Regions from separate parts of the Paenibacillus sp. B46(2026) genome, predicted to be linked through region 1. Evidence: riboswitches for the same ligand, from Rfam matches in the RefSeq annotation. Region 1 holds a riboswitch; the other holds the start of a gene.
What was found. Region 1 has a riboswitch for glycine ahead of gcvT (glycine cleavage system aminomethyltransferase GcvT). Riboswitches for the same ligand answer to the same signal wherever they lie in the genome.
Positions count from the first base shown of each region.

Region 2: it holds a riboswitch for glycine, as region 1 does, so the genes downstream of both, sdaAB (L-serine ammonia-lyase, iron-sulfur-dependent subunit beta) here and gcvT (glycine cleavage system aminomethyltransferase GcvT) in region 1, are expected to answer to the same signal.

Region 1 covers NZ_CM165907.1:5,119,622-5,135,419, reverse strand. The annotation lists gene gcvPB (aminomethyl-transferring glycine dehydrogenase subunit GcvPB) at 143-1,582, opposite strand; gene gcvPA (aminomethyl-transferring glycine dehydrogenase subunit GcvPA) at 1,717-3,072, opposite strand; gene gcvT (glycine cleavage system aminomethyltransferase GcvT) at 3,069-4,205, opposite strand; glycine riboswitch at 4,423-4,523, opposite strand; glycine riboswitch at 4,527-4,649, opposite strand; gene gcvH (glycine cleavage system protein GcvH) at 4,993-5,385, shown strand; gene AC1S8V_RS22840 (PTS mannitol transporter subunit IIBC) at 5,806-7,260, shown strand; gene AC1S8V_RS22835 (BglG family transcription antiterminator) at 7,299-9,401, shown strand; gene AC1S8V_RS22830 (PTS mannitol transporter subunit IIA) at 9,398-9,832, shown strand; gene AC1S8V_RS22825 (mannitol-1-phosphate 5-dehydrogenase) at 9,829-10,974, shown strand; gene AC1S8V_RS22820 (cysteine-rich CWC family protein) at 11,035-11,286, opposite strand; gene AC1S8V_RS22815 (endonuclease MutS2) at 11,425-13,428, opposite strand; gene AC1S8V_RS22810 (AraC family transcriptional regulator) at 13,941-15,798, shown strand, end outside.
Region 2 covers NZ_CM165907.1:517,320-533,117, reverse strand. The annotation lists gene AC1S8V_RS02555 (ABC transporter permease) at 1-93, opposite strand, end outside; gene AC1S8V_RS02550 (ABC transporter ATP-binding protein) at 90-1,004, opposite strand; gene AC1S8V_RS02545 (HAMP domain-containing sensor histidine kinase) at 1,090-2,613, opposite strand; gene AC1S8V_RS02540 (response regulator transcription factor) at 2,640-3,323, opposite strand; gene AC1S8V_RS02535 (alpha-glycosidase) at 3,551-5,317, shown strand; gene sdaAA (L-serine ammonia-lyase, iron-sulfur-dependent, subunit alpha) at 5,483-6,460, opposite strand; gene sdaAB (L-serine ammonia-lyase, iron-sulfur-dependent subunit beta) at 6,450-7,139, opposite strand; glycine riboswitch at 7,251-7,385, opposite strand; glycine riboswitch at 7,390-7,513, opposite strand; gene AC1S8V_RS02520 (LolA family protein) at 7,663-8,754, opposite strand; gene AC1S8V_RS02515 (sensor histidine kinase) at 8,756-10,246, opposite strand; gene AC1S8V_RS02510 (response regulator transcription factor) at 10,243-10,953, opposite strand; gene AC1S8V_RS02505 (phosphotransferase enzyme family protein) at 11,146-12,138, opposite strand; gene pstB (phosphate ABC transporter ATP-binding protein PstB) at 12,357-13,112, opposite strand; gene pstA (phosphate ABC transporter permease PstA) at 13,125-14,012, opposite strand; gene pstC (phosphate ABC transporter permease subunit PstC) at 14,015-14,950, opposite strand; gene AC1S8V_RS02485 (phosphate ABC transporter substrate-binding protein PstS family protein) at 15,066-15,798, opposite strand, start outside.

The DNA of each region.
Region 1 (15,798 bases):
TATCGGCTTTTTTTGTTGCGCGAATGAATAGGAAATAAAAGAGGAGTACGAGGAGAAAGGTCCTGTAATGTCTAACCAAAAAAATACTCTTACTGATGTAGTTAACATCAGCAAGAGCATGGATTAGAAATTCACTTAGTGTTTAACTGCAAGCGCAGTTCAGAACAGGTTTGCGTGCCGCGGTTGTTTCATCGAGACGGGTAACCGGTGTGCCATACGGTGCATTCAACACCAGTTCAGGTGTCTCTTCTGCTTCTTTGGCAATCCGTATCATCGTATCAATGAATCCATCCAACGTTTCTTTGCTTTCGGTTTCCGTTGGCTCGATCATGATGCATTCCTCCACGTTGAGTGGGAAGTACACCGTAGGAGGGTGATATCCAAAATCAAGTAATCGTTTGGCAACGTCAAGTGTACGCACACCATACTGCTTCAATCCCCGGCCAGACATGACGAATTCATGTTTGCATACCCCTGGATACGGAATCTCGTAGTAAGGTGCGAGACGGGCCATCATATAGTTGGCATTCAGTACCGCACATTCAGAGACACGGCGCAAGCCTTCTGGTCCATAGGTACGAATGTAGGCATAGGCACGAACCAATATACCGAAGTTACCGTAGTAGGCTTTCACCCGGCCAATGGATTGATCGCCTTCACGATCGAATGCATACATCCCATCAGCATTTTTGATCACCATCGGTTTAGGCAGGAACGGAACCAAACGACTCTTCACACCTACTGGTCCGGCGCCAGGTCCACCACCACCATGAGGCGTGCTCATCGTTTTGTGCAAGTTCAGATGCACCACGTCAAAACCCATATCACCCGGACGGGTAATGCCCATAATAGCATTGGAGTTGGCTCCGTCGTAGTACAGCAAGCCACCAGCCTGGTGTACGATGGATGCAATCTCCTGAATATCTTTCTCGAACAAACCAAGTGTATTCGGGTTCGTCAGCATCAATGCTGCTGTATCCGAACCGACGGCTGCACGGAGTGCGTCCAGATCGACCAGTCCGTCTGCGCGGGATGGAATCGTCACAGTTTCAAATCCTGCAACGGTTGCACTTGCCGGGTTGGTCCCATGAGAAGAATCGGGCACAATGACTTTGGTACGTTGTTCGCCACGACCTTCGTGGTAGGCACGAATCATCATAAGTCCAGTCCATTCTCCATGGGCACCAGCGGCTGGTTGCAGAGTCACAGCGTCCATACCTGTCAGACCTGCAAGGTCGTTCTGCAACGTATATAACAGTTCAAGTGCACCTTGAATGCTGGATTCATGCTGGTACGGATGGATTTTGGCGAAACCATTATAACGGGCAACATCCTCATTAATCTTTGGATTGTATTTCATCGTACAAGAGCCCAGTGGATAAAATCCGTTATCTACCCCGAAGTTGCGACGGGACAGGGCTGTATAGTGTCGAATAACATCTACCTCGAACACTTCCGGCAGTGCTGCTGCTTCCGAGCGGAGCATTTCCCGGGGAATCAACGTATCGGCATCCTGACGAGGAACGTCACATTCTGGCAGGGAATAAGCGACACGTCCAGGGCTGCTGAGTTCAAAAATCAATGCTTGCTCCGGAGCAGGAGATAAGGTCTGTGCACTGTATGTTGTAGCTGTCTCAGATGGAGCCGAAGTGGAGGAAGAGGTGCCTGTTTCCGATTGTCCTTGTACTGATGTTGTCGTTGTCGTCGTTTCCTGAGTCACAGCGATCCCTCCAATGCTCGTGCGAATTCGTCAATCTCTTCCTTACTGCGTCGTTCGGTAACAGCAACCAGCATATGTCCGGCAAGCTCCGGATAATCACGTCCGAGTTCGTAGCCACCAATAAAGCCCGCATCCAGCAGTTTCAACTGAAGTGTATTCACGTCTGTTCCTTCAGGAAGTTTAATCACAAACTCATTAAATGTTGGTGCATTAAATGTAAGGCTAACTCCAGGAATCGCAGTTAATGTATTCAGGGTGTAATGACTCTTTTGTAAATTCAGATCCGCTACATCGATCATTCCTTGTTTACCCATGATGGACATATACACAGATGCGCTGAGTGCAAGCAAAGCCTGATTGGAACAGATATTGGATGTCGCCTTTTCACGGCGGATATGCTGTTCACGCGCTTGCAGCGTGAGTACAAAACCACGCTTACCATTGCGATCGGTTGTCTGGCCTACGATTCGGCCAGGAATTCGGCGCATATGAGGCTGGGATACGGCGAAATATCCGCATGTCGGGCCGCCAAGTGAAGCGGCGATGCCGAGGGGCTGCGCGTCGCCAACAACGATGTCGGCACCCAGCTTGCCTGGGGCTTCCAGCAGACCCAGCGATAGCGGGTTAGCACTTACGACGAGCAGGCCCTTGTGCGCATGCACGAGGTCAGCAGCCTGCTTTACATTTTCCACGGCACCAAAGAAGTTCGGGCTCTGGATCATGACAGCAGCGGTATCGTCCGATATGGCGGCTTGCAGGGCATCCCAGTCAGTGACGCCATCCTTATAGCCAATCTCAACAATCTCCAGACTCAGTCCGTGCGCATACGCCTGCAATACCTGACGGGCTTCCGGATGAACGGTACGGGATACGATGAGCTGTTTGCGACGAGTTGCCGCTGCGGCCAGATTACCTGCTTCTGCAAAGGCCGTTGCACCGTCATACATGCTGGCATTGGCTACAGCCATACCGGTTAATTCACAGATGTAGGACTGAAACTCGAAAATGGCCTGTAGTTCACCTTGGCTGATCTCAGGCTGATAAGGTGTGTAGGCGGTGTAGAACTCGGAACGGGAAATGACATGATTGATGACGGAAGGAACATGATGATCATATATGCCTGCGCCGAGGAAGCTGGCATGTGTTTCGAAATTGGCGTTGGCGCCAGCCTGTTTGGACATGTGACGTGTCAGCGCGTATTCATCGAGTTTGGAGGATACGGGCAGCTCACCCTGATAACGAATCTCTTTAGGAATGTCCTGGAACAGATCCTCCAGCGTATCCACACCGATGGTTGCGAGCATGGCGCTCTGATCCTGCTCGGTCATGGGAATGTAACGGTGCTTGCTCATGCTTGATCAGCTCCTTGAGTAGGTGTCTTTGACGTACGTGTCCGTTTATGAAAAGGGGTCTTCACGACCTCGGCTTTCAGTTTCTTGCCGCGGATCTCAATCTCAAGCGGGGTTCCCAGCGCAGCGTATTTGCTGTCGATGAGGGCAAGCCCCAGATTACGCTTCAATGTAGGTGATTGTGTGCCTGTTGTCACTTCACCAATCTGTACGCCTTCGGCGTAAATCGGATAGTGTGGGCGGGGAATACCGCGCTCCAGCACTTCGATGCCGACCAGTTTGCGGGCGGGACCGTCTTTTTTTTGCTGTAACAAGGCTTCGTGTCCGATAAAGGGTCCAGCATTCAGCTTCACAAACATACCTACGCCAGCTTCGAGTGGAGAGATGGTTGCCGACAATTCCTGTCCATACAGGGGGAGCCTCGCTTCAAAGCGCAGTGTATCCCGGGCACCAAGTCCAGTTGGTACCAGTCCGTGACTTTCTCCAGCCTGCATTAATCCATTCCAGACCACAGCGGCCTGATCCGCAGGTACATATAGTTCAAAGCCATCTTCACCGGTATAACCGGTACGGGACAACAGCAATTTTACTCCACATACTTCAGCATCCTGCACAAAACGAAACGGTTCAATCGTGGATACATCCATATCTGTAACTTTTCCGATAATATCTACAGCCAGTGGACCTTGCAGAGCCAGTAGTGCCGTCTGCTCCGAATCGTTGGTCAAGCTTACGCCAGGGATCAAGTGCTCTTGCAGCCATGCCCAATCCTTGTCGATGTTGGAGGCGTTAACCACGAGCATATAGTTCTGTTCTTCCAGCTTATACACGAGCAGATCATCCACCACACCGCCATCCGGATAACACATCAGGGTATACTGGGCTTGACCAGGGACCAGCGTGGTCACATCATTGGTCATCATTTGTTGCAAAAATACTTCAGCCTGATCACCCTGTACTGTGAATTCGCCCATATGGGATACATCGAACAGTCCAGCACGCTCACGTACCGCTTCATGTTCTTTCTGGATTCCGCTAAATTGCACCGGAAGCTCCCAGCCTCCAAAATCAATGCACCGTACGCCTTCATATTGCTGATACAGTGGGAAGAGTGGTGTTCTAAGCAAATCGGACATCAAATCACCTCGTCATGGGCCGTCAGCCGACCGAATATAATAATCGTGGATCAATGAATCAGGGTATTTTTAAATTTTCAGCTAGAGATTTTCATCACATAAGTATGGTAAGGCAGCTATGGCAGCGCCGATCTGAATCCTGTTTTTCGTTTTTTGGGAAAAAGGAAAAGGACAGGCCAAAGAACCGGCATGCCAAGTAGCACGCTGTATTCTAAGGCTCTGTCCCTTGTACCTGAGAGTTACCCCGCTGCGTTGTGCAGCAGGTTTCCCCTTGGGTGATCATTACGCCCGCACAGGGCGAATAGATGCTCTCCAGAGTTGCGTCCCGTAAAAGTCCTTTTGCCTGAGAGATTCACCGCCGCTTATCGGTGGTTTACTCCTTCGGCGTTACCTCATGTACATCCCGAATCGGGTGTCACGGGTAATCTCTCCCTTTACATTCATCCGCGGGTATAACATAGTCCAATAAACACATTTACTCCTCTCATTAAAACGTGAATCCACTGTCGATGTCAAGAACGATATCATAGAAAATGATTTAAAACCGAATGTTTAATATAATTTTAATTTTATTGTTCGTATATTTATAAAGACTGCGCTTACTATTCTAATATTCACCAGTATATGTAGAAAGAGTGTATTCAGGTTACGGTTTGAGGAGGCAATTAGCAAATAAATTGTGAGGTATCTTGACATTTGATTCATAAATATCATACGCTATGTTCTGGGAAAAAGGTTAAGGTCAAAGAACGCATGCACTCATTAATGAAAAGCGAGGCGGATATCGATGAGCGAATTGAAAAGTGATTTCCTGTACAGTGAAGAGCACGAATGGGTGCAAACCGTAGGGGAGGATACTGTACGTATTGGCATTACCGAGTTCGCGCAGCATCAGCTGGGTGACATTGTGTTTGTGGAATTGCCTGACCTTGAATCCAATGTAAAAGCAGAAGACAGCATTGGAACGATCGAATCGGTCAAAACGGTTTCGGACTTGTTCTCTCCCGTCACTGGTTCAATTATTGCAGTCAATGATTCGTTGCAGGACTCACCTGAACTTGTGAACAGCTCTCCTTACGAGGAAGGCTGGATGATTGAGATTCGTGTTGAGGGAGATCTGACAGCAGCATTGTCTACATTGATGAATGCAGACGCGTATCGTAAACATACGGAAGAATAGTATCAACGAACTTGTACTTATTAACATATATTTTTATAAAAATATGAGACGTGCTTCATGTTATTGCGACCTGTGTGAGCCTATGCTTGCAGAGGTTTTTTTGTGCTTTCCAATGAACGTTGTGAATGCTGATTTAAGCAGATTGTGGATGTGAATAGCAAGATTAGTCCAAGCTATAGGATAGAAAATGATTTTGGAAATAATAAAAGTCATAGGCAAGAAAAGCCTTGTGTACCAATGGGTTCAGCCATTATGCATAGATAAAAACGATTACATAACCTAATGTTGTCATCATTGTTCATGACGAAAGTACGCTTTCATTTCATTGAACAGGAGACCATTCTCGCTTAGGATTACAGCAGGGGAGAAATGATACCCCTTTCATAAATCATAATCACTTGATCCAAGGAGGATAATACAATGAGTAATTTGGACCAATCGTCCAATTCCAAAGGTGGGCTACGGGTAGGTGTGCAGCGTTTTGGCCGATTCCTGAGTGGTATGGTCATGCCGAATATGGGAGCGTTCATCGCCTGGGGATTAATTACGGCCATGTTCATTCCAACAGGCTGGTTCCCTAACGAGACGCTTGCACAGCTAGTCGATCCGATGATCAAATATTTGCTGCCACTGTTAATTGGTTACACCGGGGGTACGATGGTGCATGGTCAGCGTGGTGGTGTCGTGGGTGCCATTATGACCATTGGGGTCATCGTGGGTAGTGATATCCCGATGTTCCTCGGCGCCATGATTGCCGGACCACTGGCAGCATGGATCATCAAAAAGTTCGATAAATCCATTGAAGGCAAAATTAGAGCCGGATTTGAAATGCTGGTTAACAACTTCTCAGCCGGTATTATTGGCGGGATCTTGGGGATTTTTGCTCTACTGGGCATTGGGCCTGCTGTAGAAGCGATTAGCAAAGTATTGTCTGCCGGGGTACAAGGCTTAATGAATCTGGGCTTGCTACCGCTGGTCAACCTAATCATTGAACCAGGTAAAGTATTGTTCCTGAACAATGCAATCAACCACGGTATTCTTACACCTATTGCAACAGATCAAGCGAGAGAATTAGGGCAATCCGTATTATACATGCTTGAATCCAACCCAGGTCCGGGACTGGGTATCTTGCTTGCTTACTGTTTCTTCGGACGCGGAATGGCCAAATCTTCTGCACCAGGTGCCGTTATCATTCATTTCTTCGGGGGAATTCATGAGATCTACTTCCCTTACATTCTGATGAGACCGATTCTGATTCTTGCCGCAATCGCGGGTGGCGTCGCAGGTACATTAACATTCATGCTCACCGGAGCAGGACTTGTTTCGGCACCATCACCGGGTAGTATTATCGCGTATTTCCTCTTAACACCAAAAGGTGGATACCTGCCGATGCTCGCAGGGGTGCTTGTAGCAGCCGTCGTTTCTTTCCTGGTTGCAGCAGTGTTGCTGAAAACGGGTAAACAAAAGGACGAAGATCTGGAGTCCGCATCCAGTCGGATGAAAGACATGAAAAGTCAAGGAACCGTGCCAAACGCTGGCATTACGGCAAATCATCGTGAAGCAGACAGAGCCGCGGATATGGCTTCTTCTACAGTGAAAACAGATGTGAAGAAGATTGTCTTCTCCTGTGATGCAGGCATGGGGTCGAGTGCCATGGGCGCTTCCATTCTACGCAAGAAGATGAAGGCAGAGGGGATTGACGTTACGGTGACCAATACGGCCATCAGTGATATCCCGCCGGATGCAGATGTGGTAATCACACAACAAATATTAACGGATCGAGCTCGCTCCGTTGCACCGAACGCAGAACATATATCCATCGACAACTTCCTAAAAAGCCCGGAATACGATGCGCTCGTTGAACGTCTGAAGTAATTGCACGCATTCGTTTTCCCTGAGCCGGAGGCTGAGATATGAGTATTACCAAAAGACAGCGTGAAATCGTGGAGTTTCTGCTGGAGCATCCACATGAAGTCACTGCCGGCGAAATCGCCGTTGAAGTAAAGGTCAGTACCCGAACCGTTCACCGGGAGCTTCAAATGATCGAACAATGGCTTGAACCTTTGGGCATGAGGCTGGAAAAAAAATCAGGAACCGGTATCCGAATCGATGCCAGTTCCGATGATCTGGCTGTATTGCGCCAGCAACTAGAGGGTAAAGAATACGTAGAGTTTACGCCGGAAGAGCGTAAGCTCTTCATGCTTTGCATCCTGCTTGATGAACCGGAGCCTGTAAAGTTGCTCGCCCTGGCTTCGGATCTGAAAGTGACTGTATCCACTGTAACGACTGATCTGGACGATCTGGAGTCACGGATTCGTCAGGCGGGACTGAAGCTGGTTCGCAGACGTGGATATGGCGTCAAGATTAACGGAAGTGAGACGATTCATCGCACGGCCATAGCTGCACTTGCACTGGAATTTCTGGATGAGTCCGACCTGTTCGGAAGACAGCCTGAACAAGGAGGCTCCATCGTAAACCAAAAATTGCTGGATATGATTGGGCACGGTGATGTGCTTACGGTCGAAAATGCGTTATGGCAACCAGATATCGAATGGCTGGAGAACATCCCGGAACGCCAATACATGAAGCTGCTGATTCAATTATCCGTAGCGGTTGTACGTATTCGTAAAGGCTTTGGCATTGGCCGTATTTCTCCACGGGAGAAAACGGGAGATGGAGTTGCAGAGCAGGATGAGATGAAGGTTCCACCTTATATGGCTTCCCGCTTGTGTGGTGTGTTATCCACCCAGCTGGGGCTGACATTCTCCCAAGATGAGCAAGCTTATTTTCACAGGCTATTAATTGAGACCGAGCAACGGATTCACTCTTCGCGGCTGTTGCCAATAGACGACTTGATTTTACTGGACAGGGTACATTCACTGATTGATCAGATGCAGGCGAGAACGCATTACGCCTTTCATGAGGATCGTTTGCTTCGTGAAGGTCTGCTTGGTCATATGCAACCTGTAATGGAGCGAATTGAAGGGCAACAGATGATTCGTAATCCGCTTTTGCAGCAGATTCGCAAGGATTATGACTCCCTCTTCGAAGATGTCAAACAATCCGTGCATCAAGCTTGGCCAGGCACAGACGTTCCGGATGAGGAAATTGGTTTTTTGGTCATGCATTTTGGAGCTTCCATCGAGAGGTTACGTGCATTGAAACGGGAAATCAGAGCGATCATCGTGTGTACAAGCGGAATCGGATCATCCCGCATGCTGTCCAGCCGACTGTCGAAGGAGATTCCCGAGATTCGGATCATGGATAGCGTGTCCTGGTATGAAGCTGCCCGGATGCCTCCAGATCAATATGATCTGGTGTTATCCACTGTCGATCTGCCGATGGATGAGCATCAGTATTACAAAGTGAGTCCATTGCTCACGGCGGAAGAGAGCGAACGTCTGCGTCATTTTATCCGGACAACAACATTACAACGACAGCATAACAAGCCCCGTGAAGCAGAGGTTCAGACGACAAGTCGTTACTCGGACCCTGACGGAATGGAAGCAATTCTGATTGAAATCGTCCGAATTATTGGCAAGTTTCAGGTGTATCCGCTGGATAACCAAGATATCGGTTTCTATAAAACCGTGTATGGAATGTGCAAAGTACTCCATGAATCGGGTGTGCTGAAGGAACCGGAGGAGATTGCGAAACGGTTGGAGGCACGTGAAGCAGTGGGGAGTCAGAAGATTCCCGGTACAAGACTTGCACTGTTTCATACACGCAGTGAGGGAATCTACAGGCCGTCCATCAGCCTATTCCAGCTTACTGAGCCACTCCTTCGTACACCGGATGATCCGGCAGGAGTTACCCATGTTCTTTTGATGCTCGGTCCCAGAGAATTATCCAAGGAAAGCCTGGAGGTTCTCAGTGAGATCAGCGCCCTGTTATTGCAGGAAGAAATGATTACATTACTGGAAAAGGGAATCAGGGATGAACTCATTCATTACCTGTCCCAGGAACTCGTTGGATTTTATCGCAGTAAAACCGAAATTGGAGGTCAACCATTATGAGTATGTTAACAACAGATAAAGTCATCATGAATGCGACGGCTCAGGACAAATATGAAGCGATTCGTATGGCTGGACAGATTCTGAAGGATGCGGGACATATTACTGCTGATTACATTGAGAAGATGATTGAACGTGAAGAGATTGTCTCGACCTATGTAGGGAACGGACTTGCGATCCCGCACGGTACGAAGGAATCCAAAGCTTTCATTTTATCCACAGGCATCTCTGTCATTCAGTATCCACAGGGTGTAGATTTTGGCGAAGAAAAGGCTTATATGGTCATTGGTATCGCGGCTCAAGGCGGGGAACATATGGAGATCTTGACTAGCATCGCGGTGATCTGTGCTGAGGATGAGAATATGGAGGCCCTGCGTCTGGCGAAAACAGCCGAAGAAGTTATTGCTATTCTGGAAAGTGAAATGGAGCTATGAAGGCCCTACACTTTGGCGCAGGTAACATTGGACGCGGGTTTATCGGATTGATCCTCTCCCGTGCAGGGTATGAGGTGGTTTTCTCCGACGTGAATCAGACCTTGGTAACCGCTCTTCAGCAACGGGGACAGTATACGGTGGAACTGGCTAACGAGAGCAAGGATCAGGAGACCGTCACAGGCGTAAATGCAATCGATGGAACCCAACTGGAGACAGTTGCCCAAACCGTTGTGGAAGCTGATCTGATTACAACCGCAGTGGGCGTGGGTGTGCTGAAACATATTGCACCAGGTATTGCAAAGGGACTTGAGAAAAGACTGAATTCCGGTCCTGCTCAAAACCCTCTTCACATTATTGCTTGCGAGAACGCAATTGGAGCCAGTACGCAATTGAAAGAGCATGTATATGCTCTGCTCGATGAGCAAGTGTGCTTACTTGCGGATCAGTACATCTATTTCCCGGATTCGGCTGTAGACCGGATTGTACCTATTCAGCATCATGAAGATCCGTTGCATGTACAGGTGGAGCCTTTTTACGAGTGGGTGGTGGATCGTTCCCAGATGGCTCCTGCATTCAAACCGGTTGAGGGCATTCTATATGTCGATGATCTGGAGCCGTATATCGAACGAAAACTGTTCACTGTTAATACAGGACACTGCGTTGCAGCATATATCGGTAATGTACACGGGTATGACACGATTCAGAAGGCTATTGCCGACGAAAAGGTGAAATCGATTGTCTACGGTGCTCTGCAGGAAACGGGAAAAGTTCTGGTGAAGCGTTTTGGATTCAACCCGGAAGAACATGAGCAGTATATTGTCAAAATATTGGGACGGTTCGTCAACCCGTATCTCACCGATGAGGTTACTCGTGTTGGGCGTTCTCCGCTGCGCAAGTTGTCTCCGAATGATCGTCTGGTTCGCCCGGCCCTTCAGGCCTATGCGGATGGAACCGAAACGACCTATCTGGCTATGGGTATGGCAGCAGCCTGCAAGTTCGATGTATCCGATGATCCGGAAGCGGTTGAACTTCAGGACATGATCCGCCAGAAGGGGATTACAGCTGCGCTCCACCATTATACGTCCATGGATGAGCATCATCCGGTGCTTGAACAGGCTGTTGCCCAGTATAACCAAATGTAAGAACAGTGGTAGCCAACTAATAGTATAGATGAGGCATAATGAAGAAGAGCCATACAGTCGTTAACTGTGTGGCTCTTCTTTGGGTTGGCGTTTATCGGCATAGTCGTCCAAACAGCGTTGACAAATGCACGATTTTCGGCGCTGCTCTGCCGGAATGCGGTCGAATACACCTTCGGGGAAAGTAGCCCGGTTACACCAGCATTCCGAATGAGGATGTCCTGCGGCATAGGAACAGCGATTAGCTTCCCCGCATAACGGGCAGACAAGAACATCGATACGGGTGTGCTCTTGATCGTTTTGTTCTGCAGACATTGGGTTCTTTCCTCCCTGTGAATAGCTACGAGCTGAAGTTGAACATACTGGTCCCAGTATAACAGAAATGTGCTGGTGATTATGGATTTCACTGTGTATATATGACGTCCAGTTCACCACATCTGTTTCTCCCATTGGCTATTCTTCAGGCGGTAATTCAATCTGTAGGCCTTCCACATGTTTGCGTCCCATCAATTTACGCTTCTTACGATTTTCCTTTGTTTCTAGCACAATGTCCAAGTCATAATCGTCACCTGGATAAAGCTCATCTGCGGATATATGCAGGGTCAGGCGTTTCTTATGAATTTTGACTTTGCGTCCCCGTAGCATGACCCCGATATTTCCACGGCTATCCTCCACATCACAGACGATGCCCGACTGATTAAGATAGGCCGCATACACCCGATCTCCTTTGCGAAAAGTTTTGGCAGGAGCAAGAGAATCCGACTCTCTGGTTGTTGTCTTTTTGTGGAGACCGACTGAATCCTTTGACTGCTTCGACTGATTCCGCTTGGACAACTCTGCTGGGCCGTCTGATTCTGTAACGGAACGATCAGGCGTCAGGGCCGGTGTTTCCAAAGGAGGTGACGTGAACACGAATGTACGATCTCTTGAAATACTTTGATTCGACAGGGACTTGGATCGCTCGATAATCCGTTGTGGCATGCCCAGCTTTAATGCGATGGAATAAGCATAGCTCTCACCAGCCTCTCCGATACGCAATCGATACAGCGGCTGGAGAGAAACGGTATCAAATTCCATACGGGCATTTTCAAATCCTGGCGTGGCAGCAGCAAAATGTTTGATTTCACCAAAATGTGTTGTCGCCACAACGGTTGCTCCGCGGCTGTGCAGCTCCTCCAGCATGGCGATGGACAGTCCAACACCTTCACCGGGATCTGTACCGGAAGCCATCTCATCAATGAGCACCAGAGTTGATGGATTGGCCTGTTCCAGTATGCCAATCATATTGCGAATATGTGCAGAGAATGTACTGAGTGCTTGTTCCATACTCTGTCCGTCACCAATATCAACCGCTACCTCGTTATAAACAGCCATCTCGCCACCTTCCTCTACCGGAATAAGCAAACCGGATTGCATCATCAACGTGAGCAAACCTAGCGTTTTGAGTGCGACCGTTTTACCACCGGTATTGGGGCCAGTAATAATGAGCGACGAGTACGTTCTGCCAATTGCAAAATCAAGTGGAACCATGGAAGAACCCATGAACGGATGACGTGCACGTTGAAGGCTAATTTGACCCTGAGTATTGACTCGAACGGTACGTCCATCCATGGTGGCCGCATATTTGGCTTTGGCAAACAGGAAGTCCAATACACCTACCGTTTCGGTGTTCAGTGCGATTTCACGGCTATACGATTCGGCCAGGGAGGTTAAATCACCGAGAATTCTCATCTCCTCTCGGGACTCCTCAGCTTGTAGAGCGGCCAATTCCATCTGTAAACTTACTAACTGGGCAGGTTCGATATATACGGTTTGCCCGCTCCCCGATTCATCCAGCACACTGCCTTTCACCTGTTTGCGGAACTCTTTCTTAATGGGCAGAACCGTTCTTCCTCCGCGTTGGCTGATGACATGTTCCTGCATAATGGAGCGATGTTTGCTCACCAGAGAATCAAGCTTTCGTTTCATGCGCTCCTCATTCACCGTCATTTTTTTACGAATTCGAATTAGTTCCTTGCTCGCCTGATCCTGAATGCGTCCACTATGGATGCAACGCTCGATCTCACTCAGCAAAGGTTCGATCAGAATCATGGATGCTGCATAGCGACTGACGGTGGGAGCAACCGCTAATTTGCCCTCCATGTATTTCATGAGTTGTGCACAGCTTCGCAGGAACTGAGCGAGATGACTGAAGTCACGTTCACTGAATAGATAACCGGTACCGAGCAGATCCATAATCGTTTCCATTCCGTCCAGTGAAGGAAGGGGGATGCTGGCCCCGAAGCGAATCAATGCAGCCGCTTCTGCAGTTTCCTCCAGGCGAATTTGAATCAGGTGAGCGTCAACCATTGGTTTCAGTTCTCTGGCATAACGCTTGCCCAGATAAGACAGGGCACAGTCTGCAACGTTTTTTTGAATTTGTGGATAGCCCAAACTGTTTAAGGTGTTTTCATTCATGCGTGATCTCTCCTTGGATTTGAATTGGGATTTCAGTTAAAGCGGTGAAACGTATTCCTGAAAACGCAAAAAGGGCGGAGAATGAACAAACGTCATTCTCCGCCCTAAACGTATGGGAAAGCAGAGTCCACTACAGGTCTATATTAAAAAATCCGCGCTGAACACAGCGCGGAAATAGACCCGGACAACTACAATCCCGGAGGCGATTTATGATATCCGCTGTTCTTAACTAAGTACAGGGATCTGGCGCATCATGAAATACACGTATGCCATAAGGGCACAAGCGCAATGAAAGGCCAAACTCCTGAATATGAAACTTGGTTAGTTAAGAACATTCACCGACATTAAAAATCTCTCCTTCGACTTGAGGAATATGCAACCAATATAAACTGGAAATTGGTTTGAAGTCAACCTTTAGAATAAATGAGTGGACTTGAATAGGAATGGGTTTTAAAATAACAATAGTAAAATAATCCAATGAAAGCGATTTTATAAGAAGGAGGATGCTCTTCTTGCCTAAATATTTATTGCGTTTGCTTTGCTTTACCCTGATCCTCGGAGCCCTTCCGGTTATTGTAATTGGTTCCGTATCGTATACGATTGCATCGCGTGACATTGAACAGAAAGTGCGTGAGAGTAATCTTCAGATATTGCATCAGACCCAAATGCGGGTAGAACAAGTTTTGCGCAGCCTGCAATTATCATCCATCCAGTATGTCAATTCGCCTTTGGTACTACAAGCGATGAAGAAACCACTGGACAGCAGCGAGTTTCAGGAGATTCGTGATCTGACATCCGGCTTTAACAATTTGCAAGCGGTTACGAATATTGACCAAGCCTATCTGGTTAATCTGGATGAAGATTGGGTCGTTTCGATGCGTTCTTTTGGCAAATTGGATGATTTCAGCATTCGAGACCGAATTGGCTCCTACCTAAGTTATACCAACAGCCTGTTCTGGGTCACTCAGAATGCCAGTTCAGCCAAAGAAAGTGTACCTGTGTCAGCAGGTATGGGTGAATTAACACCCGAACAGGCACCTACCCTTATTTCATCGGATAATGTGGTCAGTATGGTATTCAAAATCCCGATGGTACCGACGAATGTGAAACCCAAAGGTTTTCTGGTCATCGATATTGCTGACACGGAGCTTAGCACATTTCTGAGTCGGAATCCGAATTCCGGGGACATGTACGTTCTGGATCGGGAACAGAAATATTTTTTGAATGATACAAGTCAAGGTGCGAAATATGACACTTTAAATAAGGAGATCCACGAGATCGTCCAGACGACAGGGGAACCTGAGGGTTTCTTCAGTGCAGAGGTGGAAGGTAACCAAGTGGCAGTTAGCTATAGGCAATCTCCGCTCAACGGCTGGCTGTACGTGTCCGTTGTTTCCCTTGGACAGATCACGGCCCAGTCGCAGAAAATTGCTCTGGTTACCGGTGTCGCTACGCTAGTTATGTTATGTGTAACGGGACTGTTCGCCATATATGGCAGTCGGCGGATGTACTCACCGATCTCCAGATTGCTGCAGTTTACAAAGGGGTTGGATTCCCCAGTTGCTCCGTCAGGACGCCGTCAGGATGAATTTATCTATATTGAGGAGCAATTGTCAACCTTGTTCAGTTCGGAGAAAACGATGCGTGAGCAAATGAAGGGGCAGCATGTGCACCTCCAGGAGTTTTTTATGACCAAACTGCTGACAGGCAAAATCTCGGAAGAAGATTTCAGATATCAGGGAGAATTGTACGATTTTCCGACAGGCTGGACCAATCTGGGCGTACTTATGCTCCAGATCGATACGTTGGAAGGGACCCGATATGAGGAACAGGATCGGGACCTGCTGCTGTTTGCTGTCAACAATATGGTAGGTGAGCTACTTCCTTCGGCAGTTCGGTTCACCCCGGTCATGCTGGATGATGCTCAAGTCACCGTACTTGCCTCCGAACTGACGGATGAGGTGAAGCTGAAGGAATGGATGCATACCCAGGCAGACTGGATTCGCGAACGTGTGGTGACCTATCTGAATCTGCCCGTAAGTATTGGCATCAGTCGTTCTTATACTTGTATTGGTGATACGCCAAGAGCGGTTCAGGAGAGCCGCGAGGCTCTGCAAGGCCGGGTAAGTCTGGGTAGCCGTATTATTTTGCATTACGAGGATATTCAGCCACGTGGTCAGATGGAGGCCGCACTGTATACCCAACTACGTATGATTGAGGATCAGCTCGCTTCTGCACTCAAGCAAGGAGATGAGGAGAAGACGGATGCGTACTTTAAGCAATATTTGGGGCTGCTTGCAGACAAGAAACTTCATTTCAGTGAATATCCCGTCATTATGGTTCAGTTGTTGTCTCGTGTATATCAGCTTG
Region 2 (15,798 bases), 2.3 Mb from region 1:
TGCTGTAAGTCCAAGAGGGGCCAAAAAGACGAGAAACCAGATTCCTTTCCCCCGAATCTTGAGCCAGTCCGACGATAACGCACGTCCGGTCATATGGTTGCCCCCTCGCCAATGACCCGCATGAACAGATCCTCCAGCGACTGACGCTGTTCCTCTACACGATACACATCATGATCCTGCTCAATCAATCGGCGCACAAGCAGTGCAACCGAAGGGTTATCCATATAAGGGAATGTTAACGCAGAACCCTGTTGCTGACCGAATTGCCCCTGTTCTCTCGCCAGCTTCATAGCCTCTTCCGGCTCGGAAACCGTTAATCGGATAGAGCTACCCGTCTGACTATGCAGACTCGCAATGGTATCCTGAAGCACCATTTTTCCATCACGGATAATGCCGACACGGCTGGCCATCTGCTCCACCTCGCTTAGCAAGTGACTGGAAACCAGTACGGTAATCCCGTGCTCCAGAGGCATGCGTTTGATCAACTCACGAATCTCCTGAATGCCGGCAGGATCAAGCCCATTCGTTGGTTCGTCCAGGATCAGCAGCTCCGGTTCACCCAGCAAAGCGCTGGCAATACCCAAACGTTGCTTCATCCCAAGGGAATACCCCTTCACCGAACGTTTGGCATCCTTGGTCAGATCTACAATGGACAGCACTTCAGCAATTCTCGATTTTGGTACATTGATGATGCGACGTAAGGTTTCCAGATTCTCTACCGCGTTCAGATGTCCGTAATAGGACGGGTATTCGACCAAGGAACCCACACGGCGCAAAATATCCATGCGATCCTTGCGGATATCCTTGTCAAAGACACGGATCACGCCTTTGGTTGGTTTAATCAAGCCGAGAAGCATGCGAATCGTTGTTGTTTTGCCGGCACCATTGGGACCGAGGAAGCCGTAGATATCTCCCTTTTTAATATGCAGATCAAGTTCACGGACCGCTGCACGGTCCCGGTATGTTTTCCATAAATTCGCCGTTTGAATAATATTATCACTCATTGTATGATCACCTCGGAACTATCGTAACCCTCCAAGGTTAAAGCCAAGGTAGTCTCCAGTTTAAGTTTAGTTTAAAAAAGCTATTTCAGCGGTTGGTTGTTTCCCTGTTTCCCTTACCACTGTAGATATATGTCCAGACACCCGCATCAGAACTCTCTTCCCGCTTGCGCAGTCCCATCTCACGAATCAACAGGTCTACAATGGATAGGCCCAGACCTGTGCCTTTTGTGTCGGAATCCTGTTGCATTCCCGGACCACGATCTTGAATAACAATAGCGGTCTCGCCCTGAATCTCCTGTGTTGATATGCCAATATACTTCCCGCTGGCGGCATGACGGATCACGTTTTGGAACAAATTATCGAGAATACGGCGCATTCCCTGCTCATCCATATGCCATATCAATGGTTTCTCCGGAAGGTCAATATCAATTTCGAATTGCTCTTTCTCCCAGACCGGGTACCAGGCCGCCGCCGTTTCCCTGACGATCCGCAGTATATCTTTCTCTTCCAGCTTCAGTGTATATTTCCCACTCGTGAGCAAATTGTAGGATAACATGTTGTCAATGAGGCCGCCGAGATCCTCCATCTTCACTTCCATGCGATGTAATGAACGGTCACCTTGCTCGCTGAGCGCTTCTTTATGCAAAGCATGCATATGTCCACGAATCACCGTTAGCGGGGTACGCAGATCGTGGGAGAGCCCTGCAATGAGACGTTTGCGTAATTGTTCTTCCTCGCGTTCACGCTCGCGGCTGTCGGACAGTTGATGCACCATCTGATTGAAGGATTCCTCCAACTGACCGATCTCATCTGACCGACGAATATCAACTGGAAGCGGAATGCCTTCCTTACCCGGAGTCATCATCGCCGTCTGCAATCGAATAAGCCTTTTGCGAATACGTGCGAAGAAGAGAATCGACATCATGATGAAGATCATGAAGATGATAGTCATGACAATGCCGAGATACAAGAGTTCCAGCGGCCAGTTACTCTGTGTCATTTGCAGAAGTGAACGCGGCACTTCAATGATCATGAAGCCCTGCCCTTTGTCCTGTTCATTCCCGCCGATATATGCAACTACGGTCAGCGGATCGCGAAAGGAAGCTTCTTTCATGAATTGCACCGTATTGTTCACATTCCATAAGGCTGGAATTCGGGTCTCTGCCGTTTGCCCGGAATCCAGTGACCATCTCAATGTCGTGTCTGTCATGCCATCCGGCGACGTGGATTCCAGCAGCGTTACATCTTCACCACCAAGAATAAAGAGGGTCTCACCACTCGCATTCACACGATACATGGAAGATTTGGGATACATGCCATGTAACTGCTCCAACCGGGCCTTAATCTCCTCATCCGAAACACCATCCAAGTTCTCTGCTTCACGCGACCATAGGTTACTGATTCGGGTAACGTCACCGTAAGGTGCAGCTTGATTCGTATTCGTGTTATTTACCACCACAACATATATAATGGATATGATCGGAAGCACAACGGGCACAAATAATACTGCCGCCAAGATCAGGATGATGTATCTGGACATCAAGGACCGCCCAAAGCGAAGTTTGCGCCGCCCGGATTGCTTCCCATCCATGCTTCGTTCTGCCTTCATGATCTTTCGTTCTCTGAACGGCCTGATCATGGCTTCTTCACACGATATCCCACACCGCGGACCGTTTGAATAACTACCGGATTGGCCGGATCAAGCTCCAGCTTTTCGCGCAGATGCCGAATATGTACCATCAAGGTCTTGTCCCCATCCAGATAGGGCTCGTTCCAGACGGCCTCATAGATCTGCTCTTTCGTTCGAATCATGCCCATATGTCGTAGCAGGTAGGCGAAGATGTGGAACTGTTTTCCCGATAAAATAATCTCATCCCCCGTCTCCTCATTGACGATCCGGTTGTCCTTCTCATAAATGGAGAGATGATCCAGCTTCAGGGCTGTATCCGATGAGACCGCAGTTCCTGCCTTACGCAGCTGGACCTCGATTCGGGCAGCCAGTTCATCGGGGTGAAATGGTTTGGTCACATAGTCATCGGCAAAATCAAGACCGTGCAACTTGTCGTCAATGGATGTTCTGGCCGAGAGCATGACAATGGGCACGGCGGGATGTTCTTTTTTCAGTCGCTGACCCACCGTAAATCCATCCAGCCCGGGCAGCATAACATCCAGAATAATGAGTGAACAACCGACAGCAGCCTCCGCTGCACCTTCACCACTGCCGAGCCATACCACCTCATAACCGCGCTCCTCCAGATCGGCTCTGACCCATGTCGCAATTTCCGTATCGTCTTCAATATATAACAGTTTAGTTTTCATCCGAATATTCGTTTCCTTTCTGTCCCCATTGGGTTAATGATATATCTGAGCATAATAATGATAAAAGCTGCCTATAACAAATGAATTCATGTCTTGTTGAAACAATGTTGAAGCCTTTACGTTACCACACATGCTAATTATAGCTTATCCATTAACGTGGGGAATGTCATATTAATCAAGTCTACCAAGTACATATTAGTTCTACACCTGACGGGAGGAATTTCATTATGCTGCTGGAAGCCATCTATCATCAACCGAAACGGAACTGGGCCTATGCCTACGACCGGGATACGATCCGTCTACGCCTGCGTGCCAAAAAGGACGATCTGACCGAGGTACATGCCTTGACCGGGGACAAATATGCTTGGGATGCAACCAAAGCGCTGGTTCCCTTAACCAAGTTTACGACAGACTCCATGTTCGATTATTACGAAGGTGAAGTGAAGCCTCCTTACCACCGACTGAAGTACTCTTTTCTATTAAAAAACGGAGACGAACAGATCTGGATGACCGAGACGGACTTCCAGGAAGAAGAACCGGACGATCCGGGCCGTATGTTCCAGTTCCCTTATATTCACGCCGGAGCTGTGTTCACACCCCCTGCATGGGTGAAGGATGCAGTGTTCTATCAGATTTTCCCTGAACGATTCGCGAACGGCAACCCAGATATTAGTCCGGAAAAGGTGGAACCGTGGGGGGGCGAGCCGACACCATTCAATTTCTTCGGCGGTGACCTTCAGGGCGTGATCGACCATCTGGATTACATCAGCCAGCTTGGTATTAATGCAATCTACTTCACACCCATCTTCGAAGCCACCACCAATCACAAATACGATACCGAGGACTACCTGCATGTAGACCGGCACTTTGGTGACGCAGATACCGTGAAAAGGCTGGTCGAGCTGTGCCATGCGCGCGGAATCCGCGTTCTGCTGGATGCCGTGTTCAACCATTCCGGGAAGACGTTTGCACCGTTTGTGGATGTACAGAAGAACGGGGAACAATCCAAATACAAGGACTGGTTCCACGTGCACGAATTCCCGCTGGATGTGAAGGATGGCATTCCTACCTATGAGACATTCGGATTCGAAGCGCACATGCCGAAGCTCAATACGGAGAATCCGGAGGTTAAGGCCTATCTGCTGGAAGTTGCCGAATACTGGATCAAGGAAGTGGGTGCAGACGGATGGAGACTGGATGTCGCGGACGAAGTGGATGATGCATTCTGGCGTGATTTCCGCCGTGTAGTCAAAGCCGCTAATCCGGATGCCTATATTCTGGGCGAAGTATGGAACGAGTCCTCTGCCTGGCTGCAGGGAGATCAGTTCGATGCTTCCATGAACTATCCGTTTACCGATGCCGTGAATGCCTTTTTTGTGAAAAATACCATGCAGGCCGAACAGTTTGCGAACTCCATCGGTCGACAGTTATCCCGCTATCCGCTTCAGGCCAGCGAAGTAGCATTCAACTTGCTGGACAGCCACGATACCCCGCGTCTACTCACCCTGTGTGAGGGCGATCAGCGCAAGATGAAGCTGGCTGCGTTATTCCAATTCAGTTATATGGGGGCTCCGTGCATCTATTACGGAGACGAGATCGGAATGGACGGTGAGCATGATCCCGGCTGCCGGAAATGCATGGAGTGGGATGAAGCAAAGCAGGACCGGGAACTGCTCGACTTTTATCAGAAACTGATCTCCCTGCGTCATGCTCATCCCGCCCTCCGTGCGGAAGGCACCATTCGTTTCCTGCAGGCTCGCCACAATGGGGGGCAACTGGTATTCGAACGGCAAGACAATGAGGAACGCATCCTCATCTTGTTCAATCGTTCAGAGGAGACAGCCATTGTCGAACTGGAGGCAGGTGACGGTGAGTGGACCGAGCTGTTCGGCGGAAACCATCGTACTGCCAAGGAAGATGGCGTGCTCGCCATTGAGCTGCCTACGTATGGATATGCCGTACTGAGTACGGCTGTGACTCAGGGATCGTCTTAATACTCATACATGTGTCATTCCGTTTATGCAGTACATCTCGGCTATACCCAACCGCAAAACAAGCGTCCTGCATGACCTGAATCCAGGTTTGCGGACGCTTGTTTTTGTATTCGCCGTTATACATAATAATGTCACTGATTTATATCTCGGTGGTCCCGGTTCAGCTTAAACCTGAGGGTCCGTGTCCACTTGAGCATTATCTGCCCCACTTGTAGTTGTGTCAGAATCGGCTGTGTTCGATTCCGGCTCAGGCTCAGCACGCTTTGCCTTCGGTTTAGCCAGCTTCTGCATCATTTTGCGTCCGGTTGGCGTCTGGGCCAACCCGCCCTGGGCTGTCTCCCGATGGCGACTCGGCATTGCACTGCCTACTTCCAGCATGACGTCTATAACTTCGTCTGACGGAATGGCACTACGCACACCGGCCAATGCCATATCGGCCGCAGCCAGTGCTGTTACGGCACCAAGTCCATTACGGACGATGCACGGAATTTCGACGAGCCCTGCGACTGGATCGCAGATAAGGCCCAGTGTATTTTTCAACGCCAAGCCAACGGCATGAACGACCTGCTCCGGTGTACCTCCACGCAGCTCAACCATAGCACCCGCAGCCATACCAATCGCAGAACCCACTTCCGCCTGACAGCCACCTTCGGCACCGGAGATAAACGAATTGTTGGCAATGACATAACCGATTGCCCCGGCACAGAACAACCCGTTCACCAAGTGTTCGTCCGTCCAGCCAAACCGCTCTTGTGAACTGATAAACACACCAGGAATAATGCCGCAGGAACCGGCTGTTGGTGTTGCCACGATCCGGCCCATGGAGGCATTCACTTCAGATACACACAGGGCATACGCCATGGCAAGTGCAGAAGCATCGCCAGAGCAAGTCTCACCCTTGCGAATGTACTCGGCCATTTTCTTGCCGTCTCCACCCGTTAACCCACTGCGTGATGTGGTATCTTCCGTTAATCCCCTGTGTACCGCTTCCTTCATCACTTGATAATAGTCCGACATCTGCTGCACAACATCCACTTCCGGCGTATTGGTCTCCTGGACCTGCTCCTCAATCATTAGCTGAGCAATGGTTTTGGATTCCGCTGTACAGATCGTATTCAGTTCATGCAAATGTTTAAACCGCATCCGAATCAACTCCTCTCTTCAAATCAATGACACGAATGTCCAGGACATGGTCGAGCGAACGCAGACGCTTCAACATATCCGGATTAGGCACGCCGTCCATCTCCATTGCCGTCAGCGCTTCTCCATCACGGGCTTTCCGATCTACCTGCATATACCCGATGTTAACCCCGGATGAGCTGATCGTGGATGTCACTGACGCAAGCACCCCCGCTTTGTCCGCATGTCGCAGAACGAGTGTCGGAAACTCTCCACTGATCTGAACACGAAAATCATTCATCGCATGCACTGATACGCTGCCGCCGCCAATGGAAGCACCGATCAGCGAGCATACGCGATCTCCATGCCACAATTCAATTTTGACCGTATTCGGATGAGGAGCAGGCAGGCCGCTTGTATAAAACTCAACCTCCATGCCCGCTTCCTCTGCGTATTGCTCTGCATCTGGAATACGCGGATCGTCTGTGACATAGTCCAGCAGACCACCGATCAGTGCCAGATCTGTTCCGTGCCCCTGATACGTATCTGCAAATGAACCGTACAGTGTCAGTCGTGCCCGATCCGGTGTACATCCCAGCCACTGTCGAGCAATTCTTCCTAACCTTGCTGCTCCAGCTGTATGTGAACTTGAAGGCCCCGTCATGGACGGACCAATAATTGAAAAAACATCTTTAAACCGCACCTGCAACCCTCCATTTATATTCGTCATTTCCATCCAGAAGCATATACAGATTGTTCCTTATTTACTGAATGATGACACCAAAAAAGGACAGAAGAAGGCCCCAAGCCCTCTCTCTGTCCTCGATACCTGAGAGTTTCATGATCAGCAGTGTCCAAGGACAAGGTGAATGCCTGCGATTACAGGCAAGCTCACCGGGCTGACTGATCATATACCCCTTGGGTGGCGCAATTCGCGCACTCTCCAGAGTTGCGTCCAACGATGGTACATTTACCTGAGAGATTAACCACTACGCCGGGTGCGCAGCAGCTTGCTCCTTCGGTGCCTGAACACTAGCCATTTTGCTCGGCTAACCAGGTCTCTCCCGCTCGTTATCATCCGCTGTATAGTCATATCCTCGTTCGAACACACATCGAACGTGTATCTTTTGTTAAAATGATCATATTCGGTACATATACTTACAGATTAATATGCTACACATTATATGTCAATAAAAGTGACGTATAATTATCATCTTTATCACTCATTAGGAATGATTAGGCAGCTTCAATTCATTTATCCAAGCTTGAAGCTTCTCTTTCGTCCATCCTTCGTTTTCACCCATGACGGAGTACCGCAAGCCATTTTCACTCCATGATATGTTCCGAATGCTCTTCATATATGAACCCTCGGTGTTACGAACCTTAATCTTGGCTTCATCCGGCATTAGTGTATCGTCCACATTTTCTTCCGGCATCTTGAATACCGTCAGGCTGACTTCTACCTTGTCGTCACGTACATAATACAAGGTTACTTCATCTCTGCTCAGCTCACCGCCCAATGTAGACATTTCGATCCGTGATCGTTCGAATTCTCCACTCGTGTCCTGTAGGAACGGCTGTTCCAACGCTTTTTCCGCTTCCTCTAAGGTCACTTCGGAATTCTGCATCATATCGTTCAAGTCCTTCACATCGACCTCCTTAGGGATGTCAATTACGAAAGTATCCTTTGTGAATTCAGGGTCATACTGAATCGGATCATAGACCATTTCTGATTTCCCATCCCCATACGCGCTGTTTACTTTGACAATCATCCACGTTTTGGGGTCTACCCAATACTCTGAAGATATGGAGAATACGCCTTCTTCTTTTGGTGTCAATTCAATATGAATGACGTCCTGTCCATGAAGTTTCTCCTGTCCCATCATATTCACATCATGCGTAATACGTAACCGCTCTAGTTGATCAACCAATATTTGCTTCTGGGTTTGATTAGGCTGTTGTGACACGGATGATGCATCCATGGAATATGCTGCTCCTGTTTCTTTTTCATAAAGGATGATCTCCTTTCCGTTATTAACTGCGTAACTGACATTGCCATTCTCGGATGTTTCCGTGCGCTTTCGGCCGGTTTCACCATCTACCCATTCCTTAATTTGCATCGTGTTAGTCAGCTTGTCGTCCGCCCATATCTTCATCACACCTTCCGCATAATATGAGGCAGGTTCTGTTTCTGCTGAGACAACCTTCTCGATCATATCGTCTCCTGACATAGCCAGCATATCCTTCTCCGCGCAACCTCCAAGCAGGGCGCCTGCAAGCAAAGCAGTACCCAGCATCATCCATCCTTTTTTCATCATCTTACCCATCCTCTCTGCGTTTACATTCTCCATGTTCAGGCAATCGGCATGCTGCCAGCGTTCCATATCCTTCGTATGACCACATGCGCATATCCCCCCCGTGCTTTATTGCAACCCGTTTGGCTATACTCAATCCCAATCCCGAACCACCTGCATACGTCTTCTCCTCCTGATTCTGGTGTTGAACATAGGGTTCGAAGATACGAATGAGCTGTTCTTCAGGAATAGCAGGACCTTCATTTTGTACTATGATCAATGTTGCCCCCGCCCTGTAGTTATCCAATTCATCTCCAAGCGAGGGAATAATCCATTCTGGGAGCTCCCCATCTGAAGCAATAACCCCTAGTCCCATTACACCGTTCGTCCTTGTGTGGCGTAGTGCGTTATTTATCAGATTATCTGTCAGGCGCATCAGTTGTTCGGGATGAACTCGGTACAGTTGATCTGTGCGGACATCCATCTTCACGTCAATCTGCCCACGCTCGGCAAGTCCCTCATAGCTCCCAAGCAGCATATCGAAAAACTCCTCACCTTCCACCTCAACCATGGCCATCTCCGATTCAGTGGAACCCAGCGCCGTATACATCTCAAGTTCACTAATCATCTGTTTCATCCGCTTCACATTCCCATACAGCACGTCCTGATATTCCTGCCTTTCACGGCGTTCCAGATGCGGATTGCTACTAAGTGCTTCCGCATAAGCACTAATGGACATTAACGGCGTTTTCAGATCATGAGACAAAGAGGCAACCATAAGTTCCTTCTCTTTTTGTTCTCTTCGCACTTCAGCCTGGGTTTCTCTGACTTTCTCCTGCATTGCATCAAACTGTTGGAGCAATGTGCCCATTTCATCATGACGAACAGGTAGCACATCTGGAACAGCCTCTCCCCGTGCAAAAGCATCCATTCGTTCTAATAGATATTTCATCGGTCGAAAGAGCTTTCTGGATAGCAGCCACAGCACTGTTCCGTATAACAGGATAAAGAAAGCAGCAGCCAGACCAATGACCCAGGTTGTCCGCAAGGATATGCCTTCCAGCCAATCTCCACGCAGCATGACAATCTCGTAAATGCCAACCAACTCACCCTTTTCCCATACGGGTTTTTTCAGTGAAAATGTGCGATGACGAATCTGTAAGTTGTACAGATTACGATACAGCTCCGCGCCCCCAACGGTGTAGGCTCCAGCAGTCCATGTGTTCTCGCCAGATGTATACACCCGAATCCCTGTTGGTAAATACAGATCAAAGTTCACCCGAACATCCTCCAATTCAGAGAGTGCAGCGAAGGCATCAGGCGATTGCAGACGGTACAGCCCCGGGTCAGATAAAGCCAGTTCAATAGGGGCCATTTGACCGGACAACTCTACATATTCCGTTACGGCACGCTGATCATTGTAATAGTTATACAGGGAGTACAGCGCCCACCCTGCAACGACAGGCAGCAGCATTACAATGAGAAAGGCAAGCATTAACCAGTACTTCAGCTTCATTCTTCCGGCTCCCCCACGAATCGGTAGCCACTGCCCCACACCGTCTGAATCCAGCGTGGATGATGGGGCTCGTCACCAAGCTTGGCCCGAAGGCTCTTCACATGAACTGTGACCGTACTAGAGTTCCCCGCCTCTGGCTGACTCCAGACATGTTCATACAGTTCCGCCTTGGTAAACACCCGGCCCGGATGAGAGGCAAGCAGTAGGAGCAAAGCCCATTCCTTGTTGGTTAGTGCCACATGTTCTCCATGTATCTGTGCGCGCTGATTCAAATCATCGATCGATAACCCATCGTTATACTGCTGATCTGTCGATTCCGGCTCTACACCTTGATATCTCCGGTACCTGTTCAGATGGGATTTAATGCGGGCTGTAAGTTCTGTCAGACTGAAGGGTTTGGTAATATAATCGTCAGCTCCCAGACCCAGCCCTCTGACTTTGCTCTCTTCCTCGATTCGAGCACTCATCATGAGCAGCGGAACATCACTGATTAGCCTGATATTTTTGCATACCGTGAACCCATCCATCTCCGGCAGCATCAGATCTAACAGGACTAATTGATAGGTCCCCCCCCTAAAGTCTTCCCAGCTCTCCAAACCGCTTGATGCCCAAGTCACCTCATAACCCTCACGTCGTAGATGATCTCTCAGAATGCGAGCAATCTCTGGATCATCCTCCACCAGCAATATGTTCTCGCTGTCTCTCATCGCTGCTTCATCCTCCCATGACTGTATTGTAGCGAAGAAAAGCTGACTCTCCGCAGAGTTTATACTTTCTTCATAAATGTCCATTACGATCGTTATCTAATGCATGCAAAAAGAGCCCCCCGATTGTTCAGGACGCCCAGGTATTATTCACAATCTTAATCCTAAGTTATAGCTCCTAGAAAAGAAAATACCTCATAACTCATAGAAGATGCTCTCGTTCTGCACATAAGGTCTGCAATACTTGCTGCACAGCTTCGGCATGCGATCTTTCATCCATTCGTGTCTCGATTCATTTGCCATCTGAAAGGCATAATAACCCAGTGTAAAGATCAACATGAACCCTTCCATTAATCGAATATCATGATCCGTGAGTGGCGCGATCTGTTGGGTATAACCGGATAAGAATATGTCACGTTCCTCCCGATTGAACATAAGTGCTGCCCCTCCGGCATCGAAAAGATAATAACCATAACCGTGTAGACAAAAATCAATCATGGAAATTCCCTGCTCCCTTATCAGCAGATTGTTGCGAGTAATATCCCCATGAATGATCCCCCATGTCCCTGCGTTCTGCGGGTACGTTGCTAGCTGTTCATTAATGTTCTCAAACGTCTCACGAAGCAGATCGAAGTCTTCCGTTGTAAAAATTCCCAGTCGGACGCCTTCCTCTAACTGCCCTAGCATGACCAAGTTCTCATGGCTATTACCATATGCCGGCCGTACCTTTGTTCGATCTGTCTGATCCTGCTCACGCCCATATTGATGAAGCATCTGCAGTTGTGCCCCAAGATCATAGATCTGCTCTGTTGTCAGGCGTTCTCCCTGCTGGATGTCCCTGCCCTCAATCCACTCCAATACCGTACAACAAATCTCTTCTCCCGCTTCACTTGTCCATACCGTTACCCATTCGCCTGATACATTCCGTACCGGATGCTGCACGCGCAATGCTGTCGTTGCGTTCAACTCATGAAGCAGATTCATCTCTGCCTCCAGCGCAGGAAGTGTATGCTGAATACCTGTCATACTTGCATATGCGGCTTGGTGTATCCGTAGCAGATACTTCTGCCCGCTTGCTTCATCAACAACATGATACGTCAGATTCTCATTATGCCGAATATATGAAACGACAGGTTTCTCAATAGTGTAGTTTTGTATAATCTGAGCTGCCATATGGTCGTAAGACATCTGGTCCGTAGTGATGATCAACATCTCCTTCAAAGTAATGTAAACGTTCTCTTATTAATAAATATCGTAGCATGATTGCTTGACATACAGCAAATTCTTCCAAAATGAAATTAAAAAGCACAACCCCCGAACAACCGTCCAGGCATTGTGCTTTCTTTTGTCTCTATTAATTTCTTAATCTCTCTGTCTGTTGCTCTATGTGACACTCCATGATCCAATTAACCGAAACGACCCATAATGTATTCTTGCGTCAGACGATTGTCCGGGTTCGTGAAAATATGCTCTGTATCCCCATGTTCAATCATATTTCCAAGATAAAAATAAGCTGTATAATCCGAGATGCGTGCCGCCTGCTGCATGTTATGGGTAACAATAACAATCCGCAGATCCTTCTTAAGCTCGGTGATCAATTCCTCAACCTTACCCGAAGATACCGGGTCAAGTGCAGATGCCGGCTCGTCGAGCAGCAGAATCTGTGGTTCAACAGACAAAGCGCGAGCGATACATAGGCGCTGCTGTTGTCCGCCAGAGAGAGACAGAGCTGACTCATGCAATCTGTCTTTCACTTCGTCCCAGAGCGCAGCACGGCGCAAGCTTTTTTCCACAATTTCATCCAGTGCCTTCTTACTCTTCGTACCACGGTAGCGGGGGCCAAACGCGATATTGTTGTAGATGGACTTATGAAAAGGATTCGGCTTCTGCCACACCATGCCAATCTTCTGGCGAAGCTTGATTACATCGGTTCCAGGCTCATTCAGATCGTTACCGTCCATCCAGATATGTCCCTCTGTGCGGGAACCAGCGATCTCATCGTTCATTCGGTTGAGGGACCGGAGGAACGTGGATTTACCACAACCAGACGGTCCAATCAGCGCCGTTACGCTTGCTTCGGGAAACGTCAGGCTGATCTGCTTAACTGCCTGGAAATGCCCATAATATATGCTTAACTGTTCCGTACCAAAAGGTATGGCCATGTTGGTTCCTCCTTATTTCGAAGCTGTCATGCGGCGGAATATAACCCGACCGATCCAGCGTGCACTTAGATTGAACGCCAGCACGAGAATGACAAGCACCGCGGATGCGCCTGCTGCCACTTCTTTGGAATCTGGCCCAATGCCTTCACTGTTGACCTTCCAGATATGGACAGCAAGTGTCTCTGCCGGACGGAAAGGGTTAAGCGGTGATCTAGGGCTCGTCGGATTCCAATCTGTAAAGTCCAATGGTGGACTACTCATACCTGCGGTGAACATCAACGCTGCTGCCTCACCAAAGATCCGGCCCGATGCCAGGATCGTACCCGTAATCAAGCTGGGCAATGCCACAGGCAGCAGAATGGAAGTGATAATCTTCCACTTGGACAGTCCAAGTGCCAGACCTGCTTCTTTCTGTTCCTTCGGAACAGCCCGGAAGGCCTGCTCCGTAGTCCGCACCATCAGTGGCAAGTTAAAGATCGCCAGAGCCAAGGCACCCGAGATCAGGGAGAAACCAAGACCAAATGTATTTACAAGCAATAAGAGACCAAACAAACCGATAACGATGGAAGGGAATGATGACAATACTTCAACGACCAGACGAATGAAGCTGGTAATCTTGCCTGGTTTGGCGTATTCCGCCATGTAAATTCCGCCGCCCCATCCGAGTGGAATGGTAACAATCAGGGTCAGGACAAGCAAGAATATGGAGTTGAAGAGCTGTGGACCAATCCCACCGCCGCCTTTGAGTAACTGTGGAGCGCTTGTCAGGAAGTGCCAGTTAATATGTCCAATGCCTCTAAACATGATGAAGCCAAGCAGACCGAGCAATAGAATAACAATGAACAAGGCCAGTACAACGATAACGGATGTTGCAATTTTATCTACCGTCTTTGCCTTCATTTTCATACCCGGTTCCTCCTTTCAAGCAGGCGAACCAGAATGACGAAGACAAAGGTCATCACCAACAGGACAAGCGCCATACTCCACAGTGCATTGTTATGAACAGAACCCATCGTGGTATTACCCATGCTGAGTGTAATTACACTTGTTAATGTTGAAGCCGATTCAAGCAAGGATGTTGGAACATGCGGTGCATTACCAATAACCATCTGCACAGCAAGGGCCTCACCAAAGGCACGAGCCATACCGAGTACAATACCTGTCAACAAGGCAGGCAGAACTGTCGGGATAATAACCCGGTAGATGGTTTGCCAGCGAGTGGCACCCAGTGCGTAGGAGGATTCACGCAATCCTTTTGGCAACGCGGACAATGCATCTGCCATAATACTTGTCACCGTAGGAAGAATCATGACGGACAAGACCAGACATCCGGCTGCAATCCCAACGCCCGCTCCACCAAAGATACTTCGCAACAAGGGTACAATTACACTCAGACCGATAAAACCGTACACAACGGAAGGGATACCAGACAAGAGCTCTATCGCAGGCTGTAAAATCTTTTTACCTTTACCTGGCACAATCTCCGTCATAAAGAGTGCTGCACACAGGCTAAGCGGGCTCGCAATGAGGGCTGCAAGCAATGTCGTTATGAAAGAACCTGTGATGAACGGTAATGCTCCATAGACAGCAGGTTCCCCCGTTGGATTCCATGTTTTGCCCGATAAAAACTCGCGTAAACTTACGCCATCCTGGAAAAAAGTAGACAGCCCCTTAGACGCTACAAAGTACACGATGGAAAACATGACGACGATCAGGAAAACGACACAAATCGACGTATAGATTCTTCCCGTCCACTCTTCCCAGTAATGCTTTTCTCTCAAGGGCCGGCGTGATTTCAGCTTGTTGTTCATTACCGTTCCCCCTTCGGTCTGTTCCATAACAACCATCCTTCTATAGTAGAATTCATGCAAAATATAAGATAATCCCAGAGCAAACCGCGCAAAGAGGCAGGACCAAGGTCCGCCTCTCTCGCTGTATGCGCAAGTTCAAAGATTATTCCGTTACGTTGCCTGCTACATCACGTTTTACTTTCATGCCAGATACCGGGATGTAACCAAGCTCAGTTACGTCGCTTTGTTGAATTTCATCACTCAGAATGTAGTCGAGGAATGCTTTTGTTGCTGCATCCGGTTCACCTTTGGTGTACATGTGCTCGTAAGCCCATACCGGATATTTTCCTGCTTCTACGTTCTCAACAGTTGCTTCTACACCCTCGTATTTCAGAACCTGCAAGCTATCATCCAGGTAGGACAGAGCCAGATAACCAATTGCGCCTGGAGTCTCGGATACGAGTTTCTTAACTGTACCTGAGGAATCTTCCTGGATCGAACCCGGGATATCTTTTACTTTCATTCCCAGAGCGAAGCTCTCGAATGTTGCACGAGTACCAGAACTGCTTGGACGGTTAACGATGACAATTGCTTGATCTGCACCGCCAACGTCTTTCCAGTTTGTAATTTCACCGGAGAAAATGTCGACCAGTTGTTGCTTCGTCAAATCTTGCACACCTGCATCTTTGTTGCTAACTGGAGCAATTGCTACAACAGCTACTTGATGATCCTTCAGTTCACTTACTTTTGCGGCGTCATCGATTTTCTCTTCCGCAAACACGTCAGAGTTACCAATTGTAGCTTGTCCGTCAGATACTTGTGTCAGGCCTGTACCACTACCGCCGCCTTGTACTTGTACTGTTACTTTCTTATATTCATCAACTGCCATAAATTTC